Regions from separate parts of the Streptomyces sp. NPDC031100 genome, predicted to be linked through region 1. Evidence: riboswitches for the same ligand, from Rfam matches in the RefSeq annotation. Region 1 holds a riboswitch; the other holds the start of a gene.
What was found. Region 1 has a riboswitch for glycine ahead of gcvT (glycine cleavage system aminomethyltransferase GcvT). Riboswitches for the same ligand answer to the same signal wherever they lie in the genome.
Positions count from the first base shown of each region.

Region 1 (3,397 bases):
TCGGGCGGCAGCGGCACGCCGACCACGCCGTCGGGGTTGACGGCGATGCCGACCTGCGGGGGCAGACCGCGGGCGAACTCCACCGCCGGGGCGATGGTGTACGACATGTGGGAGCCGGTCGCCTGGCGGAGCTGCTCCTCGGAGCTGAAGACCGGGACGTACACCTGGCCCTCGATCTCCAGGGTGGGCAGGTCGAGCGGGCCGCTCTGCGGGCCGCCCCCGTTCGGCAGCGGGATCCAGAGGAAGCTCCGGCCCAGGACCTCGATGATCCGGCCGCCGGCGGCGGGTATGCCGAGGGAGGCCGAGAGCACCTCCTCCAGCTCGTTGCCGGGCCAACCGCCGTGCGGGTGGGGGTGCGCCTGTGCCGGGAAGTCCGCGGGAGTGTCCGCCGGGAAGTCCATCTGCCTACCGCCTGCTGGGAACCATGCTGTGGATCAAAAGGCTAGCGGGTGCCTGTGACAGCGGCGGCTCCGCTCAGCCGGTGAAGGCTATGCGGTGCAGGACGTCCGCCGCGTCCCGGTCCAGCAGCACGGCCGAGCCGCAGCCGGCGGGCAGCTCGCCCCGCTCCACCGCGCGCAGCAGGCGGCCGGTCGTACGGCGGTGGCGGCGGAAGGCGTACCGGGACACGCCGCGGCCGCGCTCGCGCTGGCCGTCCCGGGCGGTGCCGGGGGTGACGTCGAGGAGCAGCAGGTGCAGGGTGCCGCCGCGGCGGCGGGCCTCGCGGGCGAGCCAGGCGCGCACCCAGGACTGGGTGCCGCAGTCGTGCACGACGACCCCGTCACCGGTGCGCAGGGCGCGGCGCAGCCCGGCGTAGTGGGCGAGGCGGACCAGCGGGCGGTAGAGCGCGTAGGGCAGGAGGCGGGGCATCCGGGCGTCCCAGCGGTCGCGGGTGTCCTGCGAGTCGATGCGGTGGCCGGGGACCGCGCGGTGCATCAGGGTGGACTTGCCGCTGCCGGGCAGGCCGGTGATCACCACCAGGTCACGGGCGCCGAAGAGCAGGGCGTGCGGGCTGTGGCCGGCACGGTCGCGCAGGTCGCGGACGACCGGGGCCGGGCGGTCGGCGCAGCGCTCGCGGGCCGGGGCGGAGGGCTGCTTCGGCACCGCGACGCCGGTGGTGGCGGCGTAGGCCGTGGTCCTGTTCACCGTGATCGTCCTCCCCTGTGTGCGTAGAGACCCCTTGCCCTTCGGATGTAAAGAGAAGGTAATGCGCCGTGTCCAGTGGTTCGGTGCGCGTACTGCCACAGCTCGGTTACAGATGCGGCCCTGACGGGTGGGGGCGCGGCGTGCAATGATGTGCCCGCCAACTGCATACCGGCCGCTTGAATCCGCGCGGGAGAGTCCCTGGCAGCACTGATGCCGGGGCGCCGAAGGAGCAAGTCCCTCCCTTGAATCTCTCAGGTCCCCGTTACCGCGCGGGCGAGGCACATCTGAAAAGCGGGCCGCTGTGTCAGCGGCTCCACCCAAGGTGCAAGCCGTGATCGTCCCTGTGGCGGTCTCGGCGAACCTCTCAGGTTCCGATGACAGATGGGGAGGAACTTCCTCGCCCGTCAGCCTGCCCTGGGAGACGACCGACCGATGAGCAGTACCGAACTCCGTCACACCGCGCTCGATGCCCTGCATCGCTCGCTCGGCGCGACGATGACCGACTTCGCCGGCTGGGACATGCCCCTGCGCTACGGCTCCGAGCGCGACGAGCACCTCGCGGTGCGCACCAAGGCCGGTCTCTTCGACCTCTCCCACATGGGCGAGATCACCGTGACCGGCCCGCAGGCCGCCGCCCTGCTGAACTTCGCCCTGGTCGGCAACATCGCCTCCGTCGGTGTCGGCCGCGCCCGCTACACCATGATCTGCCAGGCCGACGGCGGCATCCTGGACGACCTGATCGTCTACCGCCTCGCCGAGACCGAGTACATGGTCGTCGCCAACGCCTCCAACGCCCAGGTGGTGCTGGACGCGCTGACCGAGCGTGCGGAGGGCTTCGACGCCGAGGTGCGCGACGACCGGGACGCGTATGCCCTGATCGCCGTCCAGGGCCCGGAGTCCCCCGGCATCCTGAAGTCCCTCACCGACGCCGACCTGGACGGCCTGAAGTACTACGCGGGCCTGCCCGGCACGGTCGCCGGCGTCCCCGCGCTGATCGCCCGCACCGGCTACACCGGCGAGGACGGCTTCGAGCTGTTCGTGAAGCCGGAGCACGCGGTGGAGCTGTGGCAGGCGCTGACCAAGGCCGGCGAGGGCGTCGGCCTGGTGCCGTGCGGCCTGTCCTGCCGGGACACCCTGCGCCTGGAGGCGGGCATGCCGCTGTACGGGCACGAGCTGACCACGTCCCTGACGCCGTTCGACGCCGGGCTCGGCCGGGTGGTGAAGTTCGAGAAGGAGGGCGACTTCGTGGGGCGCGAGGCGCTCACCGAGGCCGCCGCCAAGGCTGAGGAGAACCCGCCGCGGGTGCTCGTCGGGCTGATCGCCGAGGGTCGCCGGGTGCCGCGCGCCGGGTACGCCGTGGTCGCGGGCGGCCAGGTGATCGGCGAGGTCACCTCCGGCGCCCCCTCCCCCACCCTGGGCAAGCCGATCGCCATGGCCTACGTCGACGCGGCGCACGCGGCGCCGGGCACCGAGGGCGTCGGTGTGGACATCCGGGGGAGCCACGAGCCGTACCAGGTCGTGGCACTGCCCTTCTACAAGCGCCAGAAGTAGACACTGGGCGCGGTCCGTCCCCGGGACGTGACGCTGCGCACATTCACCTGCTCATCAGCAGGTCCAGCAGTCCCCCATTCACCAGCACTCCCGCGCGTACAGGAGAATTCAGGCCATGAGCAACCCCCAGCAGCTGCGCTACAGCAAGGAGCACGAGTGGCTGTCGGCCGCCGAGGACGGCGTCTCGACGGTCGGCATCACGGAGCACGCGGCCAACGCGCTCGGCGATGTCGTCTTCGTCCAGCTCCCGGAGGTCGGTGACACGGTGTCCGCGGGCGAGTCCTGCGGCGAGCTGGAGTCGACCAAGTCGGTCTCCGATCTGTACTCCCCCGTGACCGGTGAGGTCACCGCGGTCAACCAGGACGTCGTCGACGACCCGTCGCTGGTGAACTCGGCCCCCTTCGAGGGCGGCTGGCTGTTCAAGGTACGCGTCACGGACGAGCCGGAGGACCTGCTCACCGCCGACGAGTACACCGCCTTTTCCGCCGGCTGAGGAGTCGTAGCCGTATGACTGTCCTGAACACGCCTCTGCACGAGCTGGACCCGGAGATCGCCGCCGCGGTCGACGCCGAGCTGAACCGCCAGCAGTCCACGCTGGAGATGATCGCGTCCGAGAACTTCGCGCCGCTCGCGGTGATGGAGGCCCAGGGCTCGGTCCTCACCAACAAGTACGCCGAGGGCTACCCGGGCCGCCGCTACTACG
Region 1 covers NZ_JBVIGN010000004.1:532,419-535,815, reverse strand. The annotation lists gene ACZ5DS_RS14335 (enhanced serine sensitivity protein SseB) at 1-401, opposite strand, end outside; gene ACZ5DS_RS14330 (AAA family ATPase) at 475-1,143, opposite strand; glycine riboswitch at 1,321-1,421, shown strand; glycine riboswitch at 1,422-1,534, shown strand; gene gcvT (glycine cleavage system aminomethyltransferase GcvT) at 1,576-2,694, shown strand; gene gcvH (glycine cleavage system protein GcvH) at 2,810-3,187, shown strand; gene glyA (serine hydroxymethyltransferase) at 3,202-3,397, shown strand, end outside.

Region 2 (3,397 bases), on a different contig from region 1:
CAGGCACACGGTCCGCTGCTCGTCACCGTTGGCCCGGTGGTAGCCGCGTACGGCGAGCAGGCCGGCCAGCTCGCCCTGCGAACCGGCGTTCGGCTGGAGCGAGACCTTGTCGTAGCCGGTGACCTCGGCGAGACGTTCCTCCAGCTCGCGGATGAGCGTGAGGTAGCCCTCGGCCTGCTCGGCGGGCACGAAGGGGTGCAGCTGGCCGAACTCGGGCCAGGTGACCGGTTCCATCTCCGTGGTCGCGTTGAGCTTCATGGTGCAGGAGCCCAGCGGGATCATGCCGCGGTCGAGCGCGTAGTCGCGGTCGGCCAGCTTGCGCAGGTAGCGCAGCATCGCGGTCTCGGAGCGGTGCTCCTGGAAGACCGGGTGGGTCAGGTAGTCGTCGGTGCGCAGCAGCGCCTCGGGCAGGGTGTCCGCGGCCGTGGCGTCCAGCGCCTCGATGTCGCCGGCGACGCCGAAGGCGGAGAAGACCGCGTCCAGCTGGGCCCGGTTGGTGGTCTCGTCGCAGGAGAGGGAGACATGGTCGGCGTCGACCAGACGCAGGTTGACGCCGTTGTCCCGGCCCGCGGCGACGACCTCGGCGGCCTTTGCGGGCACGCGCGCGGTGAGGGTGTCGAAGTAGGAGCCGTGGACGATCTCGACACCGCCGGCCTTCAGGCCCTCGGCGACGATGGTGGCGTACCGGTGGGTGCGCCGCGCGATGGTCCGCAGGCCCTCCGGCCCGTGGTAGACGGCGTACATGCCGGCCATCACGGCGAGCAGCACCTGCGCGGTGCAGATGTTGCTGGTGGCCTTCTCGCGGCGGATGTGCTGCTCACGGGTCTGCAGCGCGAGGCGGTAGGCCTTGTTCCCGTCGGCGTCGACGGAGACACCGACGAGGCGGCCGGGCAGGCTGCGCGCGAACTTCTCGTGCACCGCCATGTAGCCCGCGTGCGGACCGCCGAAGCCCATCGGGACACCGAAGCGCTGGGTCGTGCCGACGGCGATGTCCGCGCCCAGCTCGCCCGGCGAGGTCAGCAGGGTGAGGGCCAGCAGGTCGGCGGCGACGGTGACGAGGGCACCCAGCTCGTGCGCCTGCTCGATGACCGGCTTGATGTCGCGAACGGCACCGGAGGCACCCGGGTACTGGATCAGCACGCCGTTGATCTCGCGTGCGGCGATGTCGGCCGGGATGCCGTCGCTGAGGTCGGCGACGACGATCTCCACACCGGTCGGCTCGGCGCGCGTCTCGATGACGGCGATGGTCTGCGGCAGGGCGTCCGCGTCGACCAGGAACAGGCCCTTCTTGTTCTTGCCCATGCGCCGGGACAGCGCCATCGCCTCGGCGGCGGCCGTGCCCTCGTCCAGCAGGGAGGCGCCGGAGGTGGGCAGACCGGTGAGGTCGGCGACCATCGTCTGGAAGTTCAGCAGGGCCTCCAGACGGCCCTGCGAGATCTCCGGCTGGTACGGCGTGTACGCCGTGTACCAGGCCGGGTTCTCCATGACGTTGCGCAGGATGACCGGCGGGGTGAAGGTGCCGTAGTAGCCGAGGCCGATCATGGAGCCGAGGACCTGGTTGCGGTCGGCGAGCGAGCGCAGCTCGGCGAGCACCTCGGCCTCGGTGCGGGCACCCGGCAGGTCAAGAGCGTCGGCGTTCTTGATCACATCCGGGACCGCGGCGGCGGTCAGCTCGTCGAGGGAGCCGTAGCCGACGTGCGCGAGCATCTTGGCCCGCGCCTCCGGGTCGGGCCCGATGTGGCGCTGCTCGAAGGGGATGCCCGCTTCGAGCTCGGAGAGCGGAGTGCGATGGGCGGTCATTGCGGAGGCCTCCTGGTCTGACGCGACCTTCGAGGGGCACCACGGCACGGTTGCCCCGACGGCCTCCCCCTCTGTCATCTCAACCTGAGAGCTTCACCGGACACCCGAGGGTCCCGGCTTTCACCGTCGGTGAGGGCGAGAGCCGTCGACGCTCGCCCTGCTTTCCAGAGTGACCTCGTCCGTGCGGTACGTGAGCCTGAGAGATTCCGGGGAGGATTTGCTCCTTCGGCGCCTCCGAGGTGGTCGGAGGACTCTCCCGCACGGGGTCAGCAGCCGCTGTCAGCCTACCAGCGAGGTCAACGCCTGGGCCCTCGAGTGGCCGCCTCCCTGAATGTGCTCTTTCGTAGTGCTTACGGATGAGTTGCGACCAAGTGGAGGGAGACGGACCGTGCAGACCGGCATCGATCCGCGCAACCTGATCGGCCGCAAGGCGTTCGACCGCAATGGCACCAAGATCGGCACCATCGACGAGGTGTACCTCGACGACGCGACCGGCGTGCCCGAGTGGGCGGCCATACGGACCGGCCTCTTCTCCCGGGACGCCTTCGTCCCCCTGGAGCCCAGCGAGCTGGTCGAAGGCGCCCTCCGGGTCCCCTTCGACCGCGCACTCATCAAGGACGCCCCCGACTTCGGCGTGGGCCGCCACCTCTCCCCCGAACAGGAACTCCAGCTCTACCACCACTACGGCCTGGACGTGTCCGCCGCTCCCCCGCCCCCGGACCGCGATTTCGGCAAACTGGCAGGCAGCGAGGAGGCCTAGGGATGGCCTAGGGACTCTTGCCGGCCCCTGGGGGCGCGGGGAACTGCGCGAAAAACCACGGCGAACCCGCACCCACCGAACGACCTCCCCCCTACAGACCGGTATCGACGTCCGACACCAGCGGCAACGGCTCCGCCGGCTCCAGCCCGGGATCGTCCACCCGAAACGTACGAACCCGCCCCGGCTCGGACTGCGGTGTCTCGAAGCGCACGGTGACCCGCCCCAGACCGCTGCCCTGCACCCACCCGTGCCCGTACTCGACGTGCCGCACGTCATACCCGGCACGCCACTGCCGCTCGGCCGGTTCCGGGTCCTCCACGGCCTCGGGCACGACCTCCTCCGGCCCCTCCGCGGACGCGGCCCGCTCGCCCGCCGCCTGGGCGAACAGGTCCTCCTGGGTGTAGTCGGCCAGCCCGGAGACGCCCACGCCGAGCAGCCGGACCCCGCCCGTGGTGTCCACCGACTCCAGCAGCCGTGCCGCAGCCTCCCGGATCACCGCCGGATCGTCCGTGGGGCCTCTGAGCGTCTCGGAGCGGGTCAGCGTCGAGAAGTCGTACCGCCGCACCTTCAGGACGATGGTGCGCCCGGACAGCCCGGCACCGCGCAGCCGCCGCACGCACCGGTCGGCGAGCCGCTGCACCTCCAGGCCGACCCGCAACCGGTCGTGGATGTCCACGTCGTACGTGTCCTCGACCGACACCGACTTGGTCTCCCGCTCGGCCACCACGGGCCGGTCGTCGCGTGCCAGTGCCATGGCGTACAGCGCGTGCCCGTGTGCCTTGCCCAGCAGCCGTACGAGTTCGTCCTCACCCGCCTCGGCCAGCTCCTCGACCGTCG
Region 2 covers NZ_JBVIGN010000013.1:9,589-12,985, reverse strand. The annotation lists gene gcvP (aminomethyl-transferring glycine dehydrogenase) at 1-1,800, opposite strand, end outside; glycine riboswitch at 1,975-2,069, opposite strand; gene ACZ5DS_RS31730 (PRC-barrel domain-containing protein) at 2,189-2,560, shown strand; gene ACZ5DS_RS31725 (DNA polymerase IV) at 2,652-3,397, opposite strand, start outside.
Region 2: linked by a shared signal. The riboswitch ahead of gcvP (aminomethyl-transferring glycine dehydrogenase) and the one ahead of gcvT (glycine cleavage system aminomethyltransferase GcvT) in region 1 are both predicted to bind glycine.